Regions from separate parts of the Tatumella citrea genome, predicted to be linked through region 4. Evidence: predicted binding sites of a transcription regulator. Region 4 holds the regulator's gene; each other region holds the start of a gene.
What was found. The regulator Fur, encoded in region 4, represses iron uptake genes when iron is present. The targets are predictions, from matches to a motif close to ATAATAATGAGAACNACTATCAA.
Positions count from the first base shown of each region.

Region 1: A7K98_RS02420 (TonB-dependent receptor domain-containing protein) is a predicted target of Fur. The motif match lies at 3,138-3,160, and genes of this name have one in related genera.
Region 2: bfd (bacterioferritin-associated ferredoxin) is a predicted target of Fur. The motif match lies at 2,482-2,504, and genes of this name have one in related genera.
Region 3: A7K98_RS01180 (isochorismate synthase) is a predicted target of Fur. The motif match lies at 1,608-1,630, and genes of this name have one in related genera.

Region 1 is NZ_CP015579.1:488,439-493,850, reverse strand. Features, by position in the region: gene A7K98_RS02425 (hemin-degrading factor) at 1-601, opposite strand, end outside; gene A7K98_RS02420 (TonB-dependent receptor domain-containing protein) at 666-3,017, opposite strand; gene A7K98_RS02415 (ogr/Delta-like zinc finger family protein) at 3,810-4,004, opposite strand; gene A7K98_RS02410 (glycoside hydrolase family 68 protein) at 4,294-5,412, shown strand, end outside.
Region 2 is NZ_CP015579.1:98,650-104,061, reverse strand. Features, by position in the region: gene rplC (50S ribosomal protein L3) at 1-184, opposite strand, end outside; gene rpsJ (30S ribosomal protein S10) at 216-527, opposite strand; partial or broken gene A7K98_RS21695 (prepilin peptidase) at 907-1,131, shown strand; gene A7K98_RS00550 (prepilin peptidase) at 1,150-1,680, shown strand; gene bfr (bacterioferritin) at 1,658-2,140, opposite strand; gene bfd (bacterioferritin-associated ferredoxin) at 2,239-2,433, opposite strand; gene tuf (elongation factor Tu) at 2,597-3,781, opposite strand; gene fusA (elongation factor G) at 3,849-5,412, opposite strand, start outside.
Region 3 is NZ_CP015579.1:214,459-219,870, forward strand. Features, by position in the region: gene A7K98_RS01175 ((2,3-dihydroxybenzoyl)adenylate synthase) at 1-384, opposite strand, end outside; gene A7K98_RS01180 (isochorismate synthase) at 391-1,581, opposite strand; gene fepB (Fe2+-enterobactin ABC transporter substrate-binding protein) at 1,779-2,705, shown strand; gene fepD (Fe(3+)-siderophore ABC transporter permease) at 2,778-3,800, shown strand; gene fepG (iron-enterobactin ABC transporter permease) at 3,800-4,783, shown strand; gene A7K98_RS01200 (ATP-binding cassette domain-containing protein) at 4,780-5,412, shown strand, end outside.
Region 4 is NZ_CP015579.1:1,290,645-1,296,056, reverse strand. Features, by position in the region: gene pgm (phosphoglucomutase (alpha-D-glucose-1,6-bisphosphate-dependent)) at 1-388, opposite strand, end outside; gene seqA (replication initiation negative regulator SeqA) at 418-963, opposite strand; gene ybfF (esterase) at 1,204-1,986, shown strand; gene ybfE (LexA regulated protein) at 2,132-2,407, shown strand; gene fldA (flavodoxin FldA) at 2,541-3,071, shown strand; gene fur (ferric iron uptake transcriptional regulator) at 3,404-3,850, shown strand; gene A7K98_RS06180 (family 20 glycosylhydrolase) at 3,986-5,412, opposite strand, start outside.

The DNA of each region.
Region 1 (5,412 bases), 800 kb from region 4:
TGAGTAGCTGGAAAAACTGATGAACATCAGTCATCGCACGCCATTCCTGCTCAATCTTTTGCGTATCAATCTGTCGGGAAAATTCAGGGGCAGCGACAGGGTTTAGTGTTAACGCTGCAGGCTCTTCCACCACAAACTCAGCAATCAGCTGTTGCCATGCCTGCTGGTCGGTATTATCGGTGGTATAAATTTTCAGTACTGCGTTACCCTGGTCATCAAAGATTTGGATGCTTTTACGTTCACCCCGGGCACTCTGTTCCTGCAGATAAAATGCACTGTGCCATTTTGACAGGAAGAAACGCAGATCCAGATGGCGCGGGTTAAGCACCAACCCGGCATGCGGACCGATGTGCAGGTTGTCGTAGGTTCCGACCTGTTCATGGACTGCATATTCGTTACGGGTAATATTTTTGGTCTCACCTACCGCTTTCAGCGCTTCCAGCAATGCCGGGAAGTCAGCACGCAGCTGCTGTGCGTCGTCTGCCGTTCTGGCCAGCAGCAATTCTGCTTCAGTGATGCCCATCAGTGCAGCCAGATCGCGGGCATAAGTGCCGGGATGCTGCTCTTTTAATTCCAGGTACTGCTGATAATGTGTGCTCATAAATTCTCCAGCGTCCTCATTTCCCTGAGAGCCCTGCCGTTATGGCAGGGCAGTTGATCAATTATCAGAAATCGACATTCAGTCCGACCTGGTAAGTACGACCCGGCATATAAGCTAACGAAACATCGTTGCGATCCTGGGCGGTCGAGGTTTCCAGATCACGGCTGCTGAGGTAATCGATGTATTTACGGTTAGTAATGTTATACACCCCACCGCTCAGTTTGACATTCTTCGTCACTCGCCAGTAAGCAGTAGCATCCACTAAACCATAGCCCGGAATACGCATATACGGGCTTTCTTCTGAGGTCACTGTACCACTGGTCGTCGTATCACGGGTGGTTTCCTGCGCCTGCTTGCCTTTAACAAAGGTCGCAGTCACTGCGGTTCCCCACAGGCCGGTAGGGTCATCCCATGCCACACCAACCACAGCTTTCATTGGCGCCACGCTATCCAGTGCGGTATAGCTGTCGCCGGTAAGTGAAGACTTAGACTCCCCTTTGGCATAGCCCCATGCCAGAGTCGCACTCAGACCTTCTGCCTGCTCAATCCAGTGACCAATACTAAATTTAGTACTGATTTCACCACCATAGATAAAGGCTTTATCACGGTTTTCCGCCTGGTAGATGGTGTAGATATTCGACGGCACGTTAGTGAACATCGAAGGTGAACCACTGCGGGTATAACGGGTATAAGCAATAAAGTTTTTATACTCGTTATAGAACACAGAACTGCTCAGGGTGATACCCGGAGTCACTTCACCGTTCAATCCCCATTCAAAGTTATTACTGGTTTCGGTTTTCAGAGCAGGGTTACCAATCAGCGCATATTGCTGGCTACCCGCATAGCTGGAACCCAGGTTCCATGAACCGTATAGCTGACTGGCTTCAGGGAATTCCGCCCCACGACTGTACTGAACATAGGTCAACAGTCCGGGGGTCAGATTGTACTGGAAGCGCAGAGATGGCAGCACTTCGGTATCACTGGTTCCTGTGCCGTACAGAGTTTCTAATTCATCAGTAGTCAGAACAGAGCTACCGGCCGCCAGAGTTTCGAGATCTTTTGGCTTGGTTTTCTCATAGGCAACACGAACTCCCGGGACAATCGCAAAATTGTGTCCCTGCAGATCGAAGTTGATTTTATCCTGAACAAATCCACCCAGTTTGGTGGTGGTACTGTTAGCCTGTGGCTGCATTACCGAGTAGTAGACCAGAGGTGCCGGGTCCTGGTCGAACGGGCGTTTGGTGTTACCCAGATCCGCATTCAGACCACCGCTCAGTTCATGGCGGCCTATCGTCTTACGCAGTTCGGTGGAGAAACCAATATTATTGGTATCGTAATCGGAATAAGTACGACCAATGACTCCGGTATCGTAAGGTGCCAGGGTATTATCGCGAGCCTGAGTTTTCTGCCAGTAGAGATTGGTGGTCAGAGAGTCAATCCAGTCATTTTCCGGCGTATAAATATCCTGCAGATTACCGGATAAACGACGGGTCTCACTGGACTGATGACTGGTGCCAATAACCGCACTACCACCTGAGTTCCAGGTATCGTAATGGGTATGGTTGGTTTTATCGTAGTAACTGAACGTTCCGGTCAGCTTATGTTCATCGTTCGGCTGCCAGATAACACTGCCCAAAAAGGCGTTAGAGTGCCAGTTCGCCGGGTAAGCAGAGACTGTACCGCTGTTATTACGGGTCTGCTGGCCATCACGGTGGCTATAGACAAAAATCCCGCGTAGTTCTTCATCCCCTGCCGCGGCAGTAATACCATTATGCCAGCCACGATTTGAAGAATCGTAATCTGACTGATAGCCAAAGTAGCTGGTTTTGCCCGGATGCAGATAATCATCCGGTGATTTAGTCTTGAATGAAACCGCACCACCGATCGAGGTATTGGGTTGTGATACTGCGGTAGCACCGGCATCGATATTCATCAGACCAAACAGATACGGGTCGATATAGTCACGCCCGATACCGAAAGTGTTAACTCCGGTGCGGCCGACATAACCACGGCTGGTCGCAGACGGTATTTCCACGCCATCAATATCAATACCGACACGGTTACTTTCCAGACCACGAATGTTGTATCCGGTGTAACCACCGCGGTCAAAGCCGCTTTTACCGTTTCCTGAACCACCGCTGGCGCCGGTAGCACTGATCAGTGTCTGGTAGCGCATCAGAGAACCAAAATCGGTGACGCCCAGTTTCTGCATTTCTGCCGCTGTAACCGTTTTACGGTTGCTGGCATTAACGTGAGGCGCGGTGGCTCTGACAGTGATTTGCTGTTCAGAATCATTGTCAGCCGCTGTAGTGCTGGTAGTTGCTGCGAAAGTGCAGGCAGCATGAACAGAAATCGCTACCGCTGTGGCCTTAAATAAGGCGGGTTTAATCTTACCCTGAGTCAGAAATTTATACATGGTTGTAAGTATCCAGGCATGCCAAAAATGCCGTTTGCCACAGGTAAACGCAAACGAAGGTTTTTATAATTACTGGTGTTGTGATGTGATCGTCGATCACCAGCAGTAATGATAATCTATATCATTATGATAATAGTTATCAATACCAAATGGCATGACCTACAGAACTTTTACAGTTACTGACTGTCGCGGTAGGTAAAACAAACCTCAGGGAAGATTTCAGAAAATCCGCCACCCTTTAAGTTCACTATCCACGACGGCAGATTAGCATAACCAGTCCACAAGGCTCCTGATACAAAATCCCATCCCTGATCGGTACAGAAAAATATCAGTGAAGATTATGAAATGACAAAGCTGAATATGCCATTTTCAACCCTATTCCGGAATGGTAAGACATGCCTTCCTCATGACATAAATTAACACTGTAGAAACAATAAAAAAACATTTGGCGAATATCTGGCTATTATCCCGGAGATAAAGATATCCGGTGATTCCCTGTGTCACCAGGAGACTTTCAGTAACAGATAACCAAAAAATATATAGAAAGAGTTACAATGAAACAACCCACAGCGTTAACAAAAAAACAACAACCAGGAATTTAATATTATTACCAACAACAACAGTGATCATTTTCTATACTAAAGACTCCATTCTCACATTATTATCTTCCGATAAATATTTATACCATCATATAAACCGGAAAAAGAATTCACACCCTCCTTTTTCCGGACAATCACCTACTATTACAGGATGGATTAAAAGTTCAAAATTAAAATTATTATAAGAATAGTCCTACATAGCAACCATTGTCCGTTGCTCCTTTTTTGTCACTGGAGCACAAATAATTCTTTCCAGGCTTTCTATGGTTTTAAAGGTGCAGGAGCAGGTGATATCCTGGCATTGATAGTATGCTTCTTTGGTTGTATCGGTTAAGTAACGGCTTGTACGAGTGTGAGCTGGCTTGTTACAAATCGGGCAACGCATCATAAGTACCACCTATATTCACTGAATAATTTTAAAACAAACAGAGGTATAATTGATCAATTACGGCTTTAATGGGTGAAAATAAATAAAAGATTCTATCTTCTTTTTATCTGGCTGTAGATACTTATTGATGCTATCCGACAAATCCAACAATCTCTGGTCTGTCACTTACGACACAACAATCATTTTTTAAAAGTGATATTGTTGTGTGGCTTATTACAAAATAAATTCCGTTTTTATTATTTTTTTTAGCATGCTTTTATTAAACCTCATTCAATGACGGAGGTTTAAAATGAAAAACTTAATCGATAAAGTGAAAACAACTGCCTGGAGCCGTGCTGATGCGCTGAAAGTCAGAGCAGATGATCCCACAACAACCCAGCCACTGGTCAGTACTGATTTCCCGGTGATGAGTGATGATCTTTTTATCTGGGATACTATGCCGTTGAAGAAATATGACGGTAATATTATTGCAATAAATGGCTGGTCAGTTATTTTTACCCTGACAGCTGAACGTCAGCCGGAAGTCTATACCGATGCACAAGGTCATTATGATATCGACAGTGACTGGACCAACCGTCACAGCCGGGCACGGATCTGCTACTGGTATGCAAAAGACAGTAAGAGCTGGATTTATGGCGGACGGGTCATGGCGGAAGGGGTTTCACCCACATCCCGTGAATGGGCAGGCACACCTATCCTGCTGAATGAACAGGGAGATATTGAACTTTATTATACCTGTGTCACCCCGGGAGCCACCATTGTCAAAGTGAAAGGCTCAATTTCTGCTGACAGCGAGGGGGTAAGCTTATCCGGATTTGATAAGGTTACAGAACTGTTTTCCGCAGACGGAGTTTACTACCAGACCGAACAACAAAATGCTTACTGGGGTTTCCGTGACCCAAGCCCGTTTATCGATCCAAATGACGGTAATCTGTATATGGTATTTGAGGGTAACGTTGCCGGAGAGCGTGGTTCTCATGTTATTACCAGCGACGATATGGGTGATGTTCCTCCGGGTTATGATGATGTCGGTGGCTCCCGCTATCAGACCGGATGTATTGGTTTTGCTGTGGCGAAAGATAAACAAGGCAATGACTGGCAATTATTGCCACCGCTGATTACTGCAGTCGGTGTAAATGACCAAACTGAACGGCCTCATTTTGTTTTTAAAGACGGAAAATATTATCTGTTTACTATCAGCCATCAATATACCTATGGGGATGGCGTATCCGGCCCCGATGGGGTATACGGTTTTGTGAGTGATTCATTATTTGGACCTTATCAGCCATTAAATGGCTCAGGACTGGTTCTGGGTAATCCTTCTTCTCAGCCCTATCAAACCTATTCGCATTGCGTGATGCCGAATGGTCTGGTGACCTCATTTATCGATAGTATTCCACAAACGGAC
Region 2 (5,412 bases), 1.2 Mb from region 4:
TACCAACACGGCTTGCTTTTTTAGCACCGGTGGTGACCTGAATAGCCTGGTAACCATCGCTCTCCAGGCCTTTGACCTGAGTAACGCGGTTTGCTTCAACTTCGATTACGGTTACAGGAATTGAAACGCCATCTTCTGTGAAGATACGAGTCATTCCGACTTTCTTACCGACTAATCCAATCATTGTATCAACCTCTTAATCGCTCGAAACCTGATTAGCCCAGGCTGATCTGCACATCAACACCGGCAGCCAGATCCAGACGCATCAGAGCATCAACGGTCTTTTCAGTTGGCTCAACGATGTCAACCAGACGTTTGTGAGTGCGAATTTCGTACTGATCGCGCGCATCTTTGTTAACGTGCGGAGAAATCAGAACGGTAAAGCGCTCTTTACGAGTCGGCAGCGGGATTGGACCACGAACCTGCGCACCAGTGCGCTTGGCAGTCTCAACGATTTCCGCGGTTGATTGATCGATCAGACGATGATCAAACGCTTTAAGACGGATACGGATTCTTTGGTTCTGCATGAGACCAGAGCTCCAAACATTTTATAAACAAAAATAATTACTCCTCACACCCATTACGATTGATGGGGGAGTGTAATCGTTCAGCATATAACTCCCCAATCGGGAGTATTGTCAGGTAACGCAAATCGCGTACCTGCGATTCTGCTCGAATCGCGCCGCTAATTTCAGCAAGCCCGCGCATTATACGTATATTTGACCGTATAGCAAGGGCTGATGCGTTTTTGAACAGCATAAATGTGATGATTTCCGGGAGTTTAATGCAATGCGTGGTGCCCGGAGTAATAAGATGCGTTAAGTTCCGGGAAAGAATCACAAGGGATTATTAATAGAACGAATTATTTGAGAAGCTGAGTGGACACTACTCAACGGATAAGTTTTTATGCCACTCATTGTATTTGTCTTCGGCACTCTGCTTGGCAGTTTCCTTTGTCTGGCCGGAGACCGCTACTGTCCCCGCAACTCTTTTTTTGCCAGATGCCAGCAATTTTGTCGCCCGCCTTCTCACTGTCTTACATGCCACCATCTTCTGCGTTGGTATGATCTACTCCCTCTGCTAAGTTTTATCTGGCTAAAGGGACGTTGTCGTTATTGCCGGCAACGGATTACGCTTAAACTACTGATTATGGAAGCTGGTTGCGGATCAGTCTGCCTGCTGCTCTACTGGTTACACCCTGACCCTATACAACTTACCGCAGTAATTTTTTTCTCTTCATTATTATTTCTGCTCGCAACCATCGATATGAGACTGCTACTGCTTCCGGATGAACTGGTGTTTGCTTTGTTGTGGTCCGGACTACTACTAGGTGATTATTTTTCGCTGGCTGATACACAGACTCGTATCTTAGGGGCTTGCTCTGGCTATCTCGCACTATTTTTTCTCAACGCCCTGTATTGCGCCTGGAGAAAAACCGAGGGAATAGGTGGAGGTGATATGAAATTGTTAGCTGCTATCGGAGCATGGTGTGGATGGCAAATATTGCCCTCCGTAGTTGTCATAGCTGCAGTACTGACCTTATTTGTTTTATGCTGTCAAAGGAGAATCATTGCGGGTCTACAGGAAAATATCCCGCTTCCGTTTGGATGCTATCTGGCGGTTGCGGGATGGATATGTTTTGTTTTAAACAATTTAGTTAACTATCCGCCTGCTCTTTAATTTGCGTCTGAATGTAATTCTGGATCCCTACCCTGCCTATCAGTTCGAGTTCGGTTTCCAGCCAGTCAATGTGGTGTTCCTCATCAGCAAGAATTTCTATAAGAAGATCACGGGTAACATAATCGTGAACCTTATCCGCATGAGATATTGCTTCACGCAGGTCAACTGCACCTTCCAGTTCAAGAGTGAGATCTGATCGCAGCATCTCTTCCACATCTTCACCAATACGCAGTTTCCCGAGATCCTGAAGATTTGGCAGCCCCTCAAGAAACAAAATACGCTCGATATATTTATCAGCATGTTTCATTTCATCGATTGACTCATGATACTCAATATCATTGAGTCGCATCAGGCCCCAGTTCTTAAACATTCGGGCATGCAAAAAATACTGGTTAATTGCAACCAGTTCATTTCCAAGCAGTTTATTTAAATGAATTATTACTTTTTTATCGCCTTTCATAGTACATCCTCCGTTTCCAGTTACTAACAGAGTAGTTGGCGGTGGAGGGAAGTCAAAAAAGCAGCAATTTTCAGGCAGGCAATTTACTTATAGCTGGATCAGGCAGACTGAAGGAAGATAACCATTGATTCCCGTTCATGCTCTAATATTTCTCTGGCTGAACGCACACATTTACCACACTGAGTGCCCACAGGAACGATACGTTGCAACTCTTTAAATGATGCAGGCTGGTGTTGGCGAACTGCGGCACGGATAGCCTTATCACTCACAGCATTGCAAAGACAAACATACATATCGCGGTCCTGAATTCATCATCGTACAGATTTCATACACAATACTAAATGAGAATTGTTAGCGTTACAATAATTATTTGTATTTGATCGCTTTGCTGCTGTTTCTAAAAATAAAAAAGGGCGCCGAAGCGCCCTTTTCCTGATGGTTCTAAACTATCGACAATTAAGCGATAACTTTAGCAACAACACCAGCACCTACAGTACGACCACCTTCACGGATTGCGAAACGCAGACCGTCATCCATCGCGATTGGGTGGATCAGGGTAACAACCATTTTGATGTTGTCACCAGGCATTACCATCTCAACGCCTTCTGGCAGTTCGATGGTTCCGGTCACGTCAGTTGTACGGAAGTAGAACTGTGGACGGTAGCCTTTGAAGAACGGAGTATGACGGCCGCCTTCGTCTTTAGACAGAATATAAACTTCTGACTCGAACTTGGTGTGTGGCTTGATTGAACCTGGTTTTGCCAGGACCTGACCACGTTCGATTTCTTCGCGTTTGATACCACGCAGCAGAACACCAACGTTCTCACCCGCCTGACCCTGGTCAAGCAGTTTACGGAACATTTCAACACCGGTACAGGTTGATTTCGCAGTATCTTTGATACCTACGATTTCAACTTCTTCACCAACTTTGATGATTCCGCGCTCTACACGACCTGTAACAACAGTACCACGGCCAGAGATTGAGAATACGTCTTCGATTGGCAGCAGGAATGGCAGGTCAATCGCACGCTGTGGTTCCGGGATGTAAGAATCCAGGAATCCAGCCAGTTCAACAACTTTAGCTTCCCACTCTGCGTCGCCTTCCAGTGCTTTCAGCGCTGAACCACGAACGATTGGAGTGTCGTCGCCTGGGAAATCGTACTGTGACAGCAGGTCACGGACTTCCATTTCTACCAGCTCCAGCAGCTCTTCATCATCAACCATGTCACACTTGTTCAGGAACACGATGATGTAAGGAACGCCAACCTGGCGGCCCAGCAGGATGTGCTCACGGGTCTGAGGCATAGGGCCGTCAGTAGCAGCAACAACCAGGATAGCGCCGTCCATCTGAGCAGCACCGGTGATCATGTTTTTAACGTAGTCGGCGTGGCCCGGGCAGTCAACGTGTGCATAGTGACGGCTTGGGGTTTCGTATTCTACGTGTGAAGTATTGATGGTAATACCACGAGCTTTTTCTTCTGGTGCGTTATCGATCTGGTCGAATGCACGAGCAGCACCGCCGTAGGTTTTAGCCAGTACGGTAGTGATTGCAGCAGTCAGAGTGGTTTTACCGTGGTCAACGTGGCCGATAGTACCGACGTTAACGTGTGGTTTGTTACGTTGAAATTGCTCTTTCGCCATGGCGATATTCCTTACGTTATGCCTTCATCATCCGATGAAGGCATCTGTTCAAAATTAAACCGTAGTCTTATTTACTACGAGCTTCAATAACGGCCTGCGCTACGTTGTTCGGCGCATCATCATACTTCAGGAACTCCATGGAGTAAGAAGCACGACCTTTGGTCAGAGAACGCAACTGAGTTGCGTAACCGAACATTTCAGACAGTGGTACTTCTGCATGAATTTCAACGCCAGTTGCGTTGGATTCCTGCCCTTTCAGCATACCACGACGTCTGCTCAGGTCACCGATGACGTCACCAGTATTCTCTTCAGGCGTTTCAACTTCAACCTTCATGATAGGCTCAAGCAGAACCGGAGTTGCTTTCTTAAAGCCATCTTTAAAGGCGATAGAAGCAGCCAGTTTAAACGCCAGCTCAGAGGAGTCAACGTCATGGTATGAACCAAAGTGCAGACGAACACCCAGATCAACTACCGGATAACCCGCCAGTGGACCTGATTTCAGCTGCTCCTGGATACCTTTGTCTACCGCAGGGATGTATTCTGTTGGAATTACACCACCTTTGATATCGTTGACAAACTCGTAGCCCGTTGGGTTAGAACCTGGTTCCAGTGGGTACATGTCGATAACAACATGACCATACTGACCACGACCACCAGACTGTTTGGCGTGTTTACCTTCGATATCGGTAACTTTAGAGCGGATAGCTTCACGGTAAGCAACCTGTGGTTTACCCACGTTCGCTTCAACGTTGAATTCACGCTTCATACGGTCAACGATGATATCGAGGTGTAATTCACCCATACCAGCGATGATAGTCTGGTTAGATTCTTCGTCAGTCCACACACGGAATGACGGGTCTTCTTTAGCCAGACGGCCCAGAGCCAGACCCATTTTTTCCTGGTCAGCTTTGGTTTTTGGTTCAACGGCGATAGAGATTACCGGCTCAGGGAATTCCATACGTTCCAGGATGATTGGAGCGCTTGGATCACACAGAGTATCACCAGTAATAACGTCTTTCAGACCGATAGCCGCAGCGATATCGCCTGCGCGAACTTCGCTGATCTCTTCACGCTTGTTAGCATGCATCTGAACAATACGGCCAAAACGCTCACGGGCAGATTTCACTGAGTTCAGCACGGTGTCACCGGAGTTTACTACACCAGAGTACACACGGAAGAATGTCAGGTTACCCACGAACGGGTCGGTAGCAATTTTAAATGCTAAAGCAGAGAACGGTTCGCTGTCATCTGCATGACGCTCAGCAGGAGTATCTTTACCGTCGTCCAGCATACCTTTAATTGCAGGTACATCTGTTGGTGACGGCAGATATTCAACTACTGCATCCAGCATCGCCTGAACACCTTTGTTCTTAAATGCAGAACCACAGGTAACCAGGATGATTTCATTGTTCAGAACGCGCTGACGCAGAGCCTGTTTGATCTCTTCTTCAGTCAGTTCTTCACCGCCGAGGTATTTCTCCATCAGCTCTTCGGAAGCTTCTGCTGCAGCTTCAACCAGGTTCTGGCGCCATTCTTCAGCCAGGTCAGCCAGATCAGCAGGGATATCTTCGTAAACAAAAGTTACGCCTGCGTCTTCTTCGTTCCAGTTGATCGCTTTCATTTTCACCAGG
Region 3 (5,412 bases), 1.1 Mb from region 4:
GCGATCAGCAATCAGTAGTGCCGGTTTAATCTGCTCCGCATAAGAAAATAGCTCGGTACGCTGATGGCTGAACAGTGCATTTACCGGGGCGACACCCAGTTTAAGAAGAGCGAAAAAAACCAGGTAAAACTCGTTGTTATTACCAAGCTGAACCAGCGCGGTATCGCCTTTTTTCAGTCCGGCTTGCTGAAGTTTGGCGGCCAGACGGGAACTGGCTAAAGCCATCTGCCGGTAGCTGACTTGTGACTCGTCATCGATAATGGCAACAGCGTCGTTGTCTTTCTGACGGTCGGCAATATCACTTAAGGGCAGGTCCAGCCAGTACCCTTTGGTACGGTAGCGGCTCGCCAGATCATCCGGCCAGCGGGTATAAGGGATAGTCATGGGAAATTACCTTGATTGATCAAGCCCGAAAGCTTTCAGCATTGTTGTAAGTTTCACGCCGGTTTCCAGCCATTCGGATTCCGGATCTGATGCCGGGACAATACCGGCTCCGGCGAACAGGGTGATATCCTGCTTATCAACGGTGGCACAACGTATTGTGACGGCCCATTCGCCATTCCCCTGGTCATCGCACCATCCCACCATGCCGCCAAACAGGTGGCGATCAAAAGGTTCCAACTGGCGTATTAAGGAGAGTGCCTGCGGGTGTGGGAAACCACTCAGAGCTGGTGTCGGGTGCAACAAGGCGGCCAGTGACAAAGCACTTGTATGACCGTGCTTAACGGTGCCCTGTATAGATGTTGCCAGATGCCATAGCGTTCCGGTCGTGACCAGTTCAGGCACTTCAGGGACCGATAAAGTCTCACTGACCGGTTGCAGAGTATCGCGCATGGCGTCAGTCACCAGCCGGTGCTCATGGCGGTCTTTGGTGGAATTCATCAGCGCCTGGCCGGATTGTTGATCCAGTTGCGGATCACTGTCACGCCTGGCCGAACCGGCCAGTGGGCAGGAATAAAAATGATCTGCCTGTTTTCTCAGTAATAATTCCGGGCTTGCACCCAGCAGTGTCGCTCCGGAAGATAACGGAACGTGGAAATGATAGTTATCCGGATTTTGCTGCACAATCTGTGACATTAGTGTCTGCAGGTCCATAGACTCAGGACTGTGAATGTTCAGCAGGCGTGATAATACTACTTTATCCAGTTCACCACGTTTCATCGCATCTACTGCACGGGCAACCATTGAGGTAAATACGGCTTTTTCCGGTACCTGGCGGACATGCAATGTCTGTTCTGCCGGAGAAGCCAGCGGCGCGGTTGCGACAGCAGTCAGATGCCGGCGGTCGAAAAACTCGCAGCTTTCCGGAATAAATAATTCTGACGGTTGACGGGTATCAAACGGAATTGCACCGACAACAACCGGCCGTGAAATACCGGAGGCACGAGCATGGCGGAATGCAGTTTCAAGACTTTCCGCGCTGGCAGAAAGCTGAGGGCTTACACCGGACAATGGCAGAGTAAGACGTTGAAAACAGCCATCAGTAATCAGGCTTCGCCAGCCTGACGTAAACAGAAAACGGCCTTTTAAGGAGGGAAATTCCCTAAAGCAGGGATTTTCAGCCTGTTCCTTTTCTAGCATAGTTGCATCCTGAAATGATAAAATGTCTAATAATGATTATCATTTGTATTGTTTCGTGTAACCTAACCGGATCCGTGTAATGTGTCAACGAAATCGTCCTTTGCAGGTAAAAATCCGCAGTTTATGCGAAAAGTCTCAACTGGAAATTCCGGGAAAAAAACATGAAAACAGTACACTCAGGTTATAAATGGTTGTTGATGGTGTTTTTGCTGCCTTTAAGTATGCAAATCAGTGCCATGGAAGGGTGGCCGCGGCAGATTCAAGGTGAAAACGGCACCATCACTTTACAACATGAGCCTAAGCGCATTGTCTCGACCAGTGTGACGTTGACCGGATCATTACTGGCGATTGATGCTCCTGTGATTGGCAGCGGTGCGACCGCGCCGAACAGTCGTTTTACTGATTCCCAGGGCTTCTTCCGCCAGTGGGGAGATATTGCGAAACAACGGCAGGTGAAGCGTCTGTATATTGGCGAGCCTAATGCTGAAAGTATTGCCAGTGAAGCTCCGGATTTGATTCTGGTCAGCGCCACCGGAAATGACAGTGCAATTAAACTGGTCAGTCAGTTATCGGCAATCGCTCCGGTGCTGGTGGTGAACTACGATGATAAGAGCTGGCAGCAATTAGTCACTGAACTGGGCAAGGCGACAGGCCATGAGGCACAGGCTGCTCAGAAAGTTGCAGAGTTTGATCAGCGTGAAAAAGCGCTGAAATCAGAACTGCATCTTCCTCCGCAACCAGTTTCAGCAATGGTCTGGAATGGCGGTGGTCGTGAAGTGAATCTGTGGACCAGTGAGTCTGCTCAGGGCAAATTACTGGAGCAACTGGGCTTTACTCTCGCAACCCCACCTGCGTCTGTCACCGGTAATTTCAGCATGGGGCACCGTAAGGATATCATTCAGTTGTCCGGTGAAAATCTGGCTGCCGGGCTGGCAGGTAAAAGCTGGCTGCTATTTGCCAGTACTGACACTACTGTGCCTCAGGTCCTGAATGATCAGTTCCTTTCACAAACGGATGCTGTCCGTAACAAGCAAGTCTACGCAATGGGCAGTGACAATTTCCGTCTGGATTATTATAGTGCCAGCCATCTGCTGACTACCCTGCAGCATCAGTTCGCGCATTGAGTGTGAGAGAAAGCGGTACAACAGTACCGTTTTCTCTGGCCAGTGGCCGCTTAATTTCTTTGCAAGGGTGGCATTTCCAGTTCGTTGAAGGTTCCGAAGGTTATGCGTCAACCGTATTTGCTGATCTTGCTGTTGCTGTTATTTATTCTGTTAACCGTACTGAGCCTGATTGCAGGATCAAAAATGATTCCGGTCACGGAGACCTGGCAGTCACTGTTTTCCCCTGAGCACTGTTTGTCTCAGGACTGTACCATTATCCGCTTTGCCCGGCTGCCCAGAACACTGGCTGGGATTGCAGCAGGTATCTCTCTCGGGCTGGCCGGTGCGTTAATGCAGACGCTCACCCGTAATCCGCTGGCTGACCCTGGCATTCTCGGGGTCAATTCCGGTGCATCCTTCGCTATTGTTCTGGGCATTGCCCTGACTGGCGCTGATACCCCTCTGGCCTGGCTCGGATTTGCTTTCAGCGGGGCGATCCTTGCCTTATTGATCGTAGCGCTGACCGGTGCTGCTGCCGGAGGGCGGGTAAACCCGGTGCGACTTACTTTGGCCGGAGTTGCCCTGGCCGCAGTGCTGGAGGGCATGACTAACGGCCTGTCACTAATGAACCCTGAAATTTATGACCATTTGCGGTTCTGGCTCAGCGGATCGCTGGATATTCGTCAGTTTACTTCGCTGGCGGTGATCTCTCCGGCAATTATCCTTGCAGCATTGCTGTCGCTGCTGCTGAGTAAATCACTGAATAATCTGAGTATGGGGGGGGATCTTGCAGTAACGCTCGGTACCCGTGTCTTACGCACCCAGATTATGGGGCTGCTGGCGGTAGCACTGCTGGCTGGTTCCGCAACAGCTCTGACCGGGCCAATAGCATTTGTCGGCCTGATGGCGCCACATCTGGGACGTTTCCTGACCGGTGCTGATCACCGGCGGTTATTGCCGGTCACCTTGCTGCTCACTCCCTGTTTGCTTCTGGCCGCTGATATTACCGGCCGCTTTCTGGCGGTGGGAGAACTGCGGGTTTCCATCGTCACCGCGTTAATTGGTGCGCCGGTGCTGATTTTACTGATACGTCGTCAGTCTCAGGGAGGTGTCTGATGAAGTCCCGTAACCTGACAGTATTGGCCGCTTTGCTGTTGGTACTGCTGATACTCAGTTTTATGTCGCTGACCCGGGGCACTTTACCGGTCAGCAGCGACCAACTGTGGCAGGTACTGAAAGGGGACGCGCCCCGGGGCATTACTATGGTGGTTGTCGACTGGCGGCTTCCGAGAGTTGTGGCCGCACTGATTACCGGCGCTGCACTGGCACTTAGTGGTGCCATTTTCCAGTCATTACTGCGAAACCCATTGGGTAGTCCAGATGTCCTGGGATTTAATACAGGGGCATTTTCGGCGGTATTGTTGGCGATGGTATTTCTGCCAGGTCAGCCTGCGATATTAGCACTGGCCGCACTGGCAGGAGGTTTGGTGACTGCAGCACTGGTGTATCTTTTTTCCTGGCGTCATGGGGTAGCAACCTTCAGGTTGATCATCGTCGGGATTGGTATTCGCGCGTTGCTGATGTCTCTTAACAGCTGGCTTATCACAACGGCTTCACTGGATACCGCATTGTCCGCCGGATTATGGAGTGCCGGTTCACTAAACGGTATCAGCTGGAACAGCCTGCCACCGGTAGCTCTGATTTTACTGCTGGCAACGGTTGCCACTGCGTTGCTGGCAAAGTGTATGCGTTTGCTGGAAATGGGCGATGATATGGCCGCTGCCTTAGGTATTCCGGTAGAGCGTAGCCGTATGTTATTGATGCTGGTAGGTGTGGTACTGACGGCTGTCTCAACTGCGTTGATAGGCCCGGTGTCGTTTGTCGCGCTGGTCGCACCACAAATTGCCAGCCGCCTGTGTCGTCATGGACGCTATCAACTAATCGTTAGTGCATTCAGTGGTGCTGCCCTGCTACTGGCGGCAGACTACATTGCCACCCATGTTTTTGTTCCGTATCAGCTGCCGGTCGGTGTCGTCACGGTCAGTCTGGGCGGGTTGTACTTAATGAGCTTACTGGTCAGAGAGGCCCGCCGCAAATGACCGACAAACAATCACCCTTGCTGGGGAACCATCTGACTCTCGGTTATGATAAGAAAATCATTGCCCGGGATTTGTCTGTGGAAATTCCGCAGGGAGAATTGACAGTAATTATTGGCCCGAATGCCTGCGGGAAATCTACTCTGCTGCGCACGCTAAGTCGTTTACTCACCCCGCTGGAAGGGCAGGTGGTGTTGGATGGTGAGGCGATTAGCAGCTATCCGACCAAAGAAATTGCGCGGCGTCTGGGACTATTACCCCAATCTCCCAATTCGCCTGCCGGTATCACGGTACGTGAATTAGTCTCACGCGGCAGGTATCCGCATCAGCAGTTGTTTGGTCGTTGGCGTAGTGAGGATGCACAGGCCGTAGAACAGGCAATGCAGGCCACCAGTGTTGATCATCTGGCAGAACAGACGGTGGACACCTTGTCTGGTGGTCAGCGCCAGCGGGTGTGGATCGCAATGGTACTGGCACAGCAAACCCCGCTGTTGTTACTCGATGAACCCACCACCTGGCTGGATATCACTCATCAGATAGAGCTAATGGAGCTGATGCGCTCCCTTAACCGCCAGCATGGCAGAACCCTGGTGGTGGTACTGCATGAGCTGAATCATGCCTGCCGGTATGCT
Region 4 (5,412 bases):
GTTCAAGAATCGCGTTAGAGACAGAAGGCGTTGGAGTATAACCGTTATCCTTCTGGATAATCACTTCAACACCGTTAGCCGTCAGAACTTCCAGTACCGAAAGTATCGCGGGTTCTGAAAGTGCATGAGTATCCTTACCAACATAGCAAGGCCCGGTAACGCCATTTTTTTTGCGTTCTTCAGCAATAGCCTGGGCGATAGCAAGGATATGAGTTTCGTTGAAACTGTGTCGGGCTGAACTGCCACGGTGACCGGAAGTACCAAACTTAACAGCATGCTCACTGTTAGCTGTATCCGGTTTCAGCACATAATATTGTGATGTAAGTTGTGCAACATTAATCAGGTCACTCTGCTGAGCAGGTTGCCCTGCTCTTGGGTGATTGGCCATGGCATTTCTCCCTAACGCTTATGTTCGGATTAGATAGTACCGCAAACTTTATCAGCGAGTTCCTGAGGGAACTTCATTGACTGCATAATATGTTCAATCATGCTGCACTTACGTCCGGTGTTGGTATTAGTAATAACCCAATACGGAGTTCCCGGAATATGTTTTGGCTTGGTGTGAGTACCATTCTGTAACAGTGTTTGTTCATCACCGGCAAAATAGACCCGGGTACGCCCCTGCATGGTGGTGGTTGCCAGCTGAAACTCCTGCGGTTCCAGTCGGTAAAGTGTTGACAACACCATCATAAACCGGTTAACCGCACGCTTCTGCTCTGCATATTCATCGGATAACAGCAGTTCACGTACTGTACGGACCCGATCCTGCGGACGAACATCACTGCGCACAGCAGCCAGTGCAGGTGCTTCATCCTTTTCCGCTTTGCCCTGATCGGAGCCAGAAACCGCCTGCTCAGAAACTTTCAGCATTCTGCGCAGAATATCAGAGGCACTTTCGCCAATATGACGTGTATGGCTGGCAATATAGCGATAAAGGTCATCGTCTACTTCAATCGTTTTCATCTTTTTCCGTACTGTTATGACTGAGGTAAAAATCCTGTAAACATCAGTATACCGGAAATTTCCGGGGATTCTGTGCGCGGTATTTTACCTGTTGATTATAAAATTAAACTCAGACCAGCCGGTAGCGCTGAATAGCGATTCCGTTAAAAGTCAGAAAATGCCCTAAAGATTTGCCGCTGAGTTCCTGAAAGATTAAACCATGATACCCTAAGCAAGCCTTTCCACTGTAAGAACTTTGCCATGATTTTAAACAGCCGTCTGCAAACTGAACAAATTGATGAAGAATCATCCCCGACCCTGCTGATTCATGGCCTGTTCGGCAGTCTGGACAATCTGGGAGTCCTGGCTCGTAGCCTGAAATCCCATACCCGGGTGTTACAGGTGGATGTCAGAAATCACGGCCACTCCCCACGTTCCACGGAAATGAGTTATGCCGCGATGGCCCGGGATATGGTGGATACGCTTGATCACCACCAGCTGGAACAGGTGGATGTAATAGGCCACTCAATGGGTGGTAAAATTGCGATGGCACTGGCCGCTCTCGCGCCACAGCGGGTGCGTCGGCTGATAATGATCGACATCGCTCCGGTGGATTATCAGGCCAGGCGACATGATGATATTTTTGCCGCACTGCGGGCAGTGACAGATGCTGCCGTTACACGCAGAGAATCGGCGGCAGAATTAATGCGCCCTATTCTCAATGATGAAATGGTGATCAGTTTTCTGCTGAAATCCTTCCATCAGGGGGAATGGTTATTTAACGTCCCGGTTCTCTGGGATAATTATGCCGCTATCACTGGCTGGGAGACCTGCCCTGCCTGGCCTGGCCCTGCCTTGTTTATTGCCGGTGGCTCCTCACCCTACCTGGATAACTGTTATCGTGCTGAATTACTGGCACAGTTTCCTCATGCAAAAGCATATATCGTTGCGGGTGCTGGACACTGGGTTCACGCAGAAAAACCGCAGGCAGTCATCAGCGCAGTACAACGTTTCCTGTCACTGAATGCGAAAACTCCGGAGTGATGCTGTATAAGTATTGGCGTCATTCATCGCACTGGAGTATGATTGCGCGCTAAATTTTTATCGTGTGCTTTTAACATGATAACTGTATTCATTCATCACTTTGCTGCGTGTATCTGATATAACGCAGGTGTCAGTTTCAAAAATCATGGCAAAAGAAAATACGGATCGTACCACGCTCGATTTGTTCGCCAACGAACGCCGGCCGGGACGTCCCAAAACCAGCCTGCTTTCGCGGGATGAGCAACTGCGGATAAATAAACGCAATCAGCTGAAACGAGATAAAGTCCGTGGATTGCAGCGGGTTGAACTTAAAATGAGCAGTGACATTGTCGATGCTCTGAATTCTCTGGCGGCAGAACAAAACCTGAGTCGAAGTGAGCTCATAGAACAAATCATTCTGGCGCAACTAAAACAGGGCTAGCCCGGGACAACCGCACTCAGGAACAAAACTGGCCGGTTTACAAGTTTCTCACACTACTCAGGTCTGCTATCATCTGCATATCTGTACTGAAATTACAATTATCTGAACTAAAGATTCAAGAGGTTATCCCCACATGGCAATCGTAGGCATCTTTTTTGGCAGCGATACCGGCAACACAGAAAACATCGCAAAAATGATCCAAAAACAATTGGGTAAAGACGTTGCTGAAGTGCACGACATCGCTAAAAGTACCAAAGAAGATTTGGAAGCTTTCGATATTCTGCTGCTGGGTATCCCAACCTGGTACTATGGAGAAGCACAGTGTGACTGGGATGATTTCTTTCCTACCCTGGAAGAAATTGATTTTAACGGTAAGCTGGTAGCGTTGTTTGGTTGTGGTGACCAGGAAGATTATGCGGAATATTTCTGTGACGCTCTGGGCACAATCCGCGACATTATTGAGCCGAACGGTGCAGTTATTGTCGGCCACTGGCCAACCGCCGGTTACCACTTCGAAGCCTCTAAAGGTCTGGCTGATGACAGTCATTTCCTGGGACTGGCCGTTGATGAAGATCGCCAGCCGGAATTAACCAGCCAACGTGTTAGTCAGTGGGTTAACCAGGTGGCAGAAGAGCTACAACTGAAAGAAATCCTCGACGCTTAATAGGGTTTTTCATCAGAATTGTGGTACTGTTAGCTTCAGGCACCTGCGGGAATGACTAAGATGACCAGTAGTTCCCGCATTAATTTCTTCAGCACGGACACGAATCTTTCATCTGTTCAGTGTATACAGACTGAACCGGACAGAAAGCAACGAACTGTCTGTTTTCTCTGCCAGTTACTTGCCTGGTGAGCATTTCACCCGGGGTGTTTTAAGGGCTGTAGTTTCAATTTTGGTGCATCAGTTCTATAATGAACTAAAAATTATAAGGTCATTACCAAACTTCAGGGCTTCTTGCCAAAGTCATTTTTCAAAAGTAACAGGACACAAACTGCATGACTGACAACAACTCCGCATTGAAGAAGGCTGGTCTGAAAGTGACGCTTCCGAGACTGAAAATTCTGGAAGTGCTTCAGGAACCAGAATGCCACCACGTCAGTGCGGAAGACTTGTACAAACGCCTGATTGATATGGGTGAAGAAATTGGCCTGGCCACTGTATATCGTGTGCTTAACCAGTTTGATGACGCGGGCATTGTAACGCGCCATAACTTCGAAGGCGGTAAGTCAGTTTTTGAATTGACTCAACAACAGCATCATGACCATTTAATTTGCCTCGATTGCGGTAAAGTGATTGAGTTCAGTGATGAGTCGATTGAACAACGCCAGCGTGAAATCGCTTCACGGTTTGGTATTAAGCTGACGAACCACAGCCTGTATCTGTACGGCCATTGTACCGAAGGCGATTGCCGCGAAGATGAGTCACTGCATAACGATAAATAATCAGAATCCGTTTTGATTATTCAGGCGATGAAGGGACTATTTTCTACCCGCAATACAGCCTGTACCTGATAAACCCGCACTTCGTTGCGGGTTTTTTGTTATCTGTTTCGGTATTAAAGAGTCCCCCGGGCCAGCTTACTTTTCGCTGTGCCAGCTGTTACTCCAGCGATGATAAAAACGTTTAAACGAGAGTAACCAACGTTTGGTTGCTGATGTACGGCATTGCTGAAAACAGCATTGGTCGTTATCTGTCATGGTCAACGGCACATTCCGGCTAAAGCGTTTCCCATCCGGACTGACTGATCGGACGAGTAAATCACCATTCACCGCCGGCACCTGCTGCGAATTATAACGCAACCATTGCCGGCCTCCATTAGTAGAAAATTCCACGTTGATTCCTGGCAGAGATGTATTTGCCAGCAAACAACCCGAACGAATTTCCGCTCCCGGCACCGGAATTCTGTATGCAATACCGCTGGCATCAAGCCGCGCAAGCACTGACTGACCCAACAGATTCGCAAATCTCTGCCAGTCACTATTCAATCGTCGCAGATCGACATGATGTGTTACGCCCTTCTCAAATCGCCTGCCCTGCTGATAATCCAGTTCCCAGTCAGCTTTATGCCATGCACGTTCAGCAACAGAAAATAACCTCGGATATAACCGGTATTCCATATCCTGATCGGAACGGACGACTTCACTCCAGACCTGTGCTGACATTCCATAAGCCCCGGGCCAGTGACCTTCTGATGTGGCGGCGAATACCTGCCCGTCACGATCTGTCGAAATTTCGGCATTCTGTGGCAAATTATCCGGGGTAAAACCGAAAATTTTCTGCTCATCACTATATCTTGTCGCCCAGTAATAACCAGGTTCCGCGCCGTTCACTTCATAAGGCATATCCAGATACAGATAATCCGGGTTAGAAACTATCACCTGATAGCCTTTATCTGCCCAGTCATTTACTGATTCAGCTCCGCCCCAGTACAGAGTATCCCAGAAGTTCAGGGCATTAGCCGGAGTGGCGAACTGTTGGTTATCACGATTCTCTTTCAGACCGTCCTGCCAGGCCTGAATCCCTTCCAGACCTTGTTTTTGCGCTATTTCACTGACCTGCAAAGCAAACCAGCCAGGCAATGCCTTTAAACTCGTCACCTGCCCGCTTTTCACCAACGATGCACATCGGGCAGATTTCGCCCAGGGTTGGTCCTGACGACTGAGGTTTCGCTGACCTTTACCTGCTTCAGGGTGTGCAACATCAGTATAGCCCGCCCCCAGATAGATATTTTTGGCTTCATCTCCGCCAAAATGCCAGCGGGTCAGGGGTTGCCCGGCCTCCCGATGCATTTGAATAATTTCCGACATCACCTTCTCAGTGAAGCGTAAGGTTGAAGGCAGGCAAGGATTCACAAAACTGGTCCTGTCATAAAACTGCACGGTGGTGACCTGAGAATTATCACCCTCATCCTGTAAGCGATACTCCATTGCCTGTAATGGTCTGCCTTCCGACATCAGTTTTTTATATCTCGCCTCCATTGAAATGACCGCTGCTCTGGCATGCG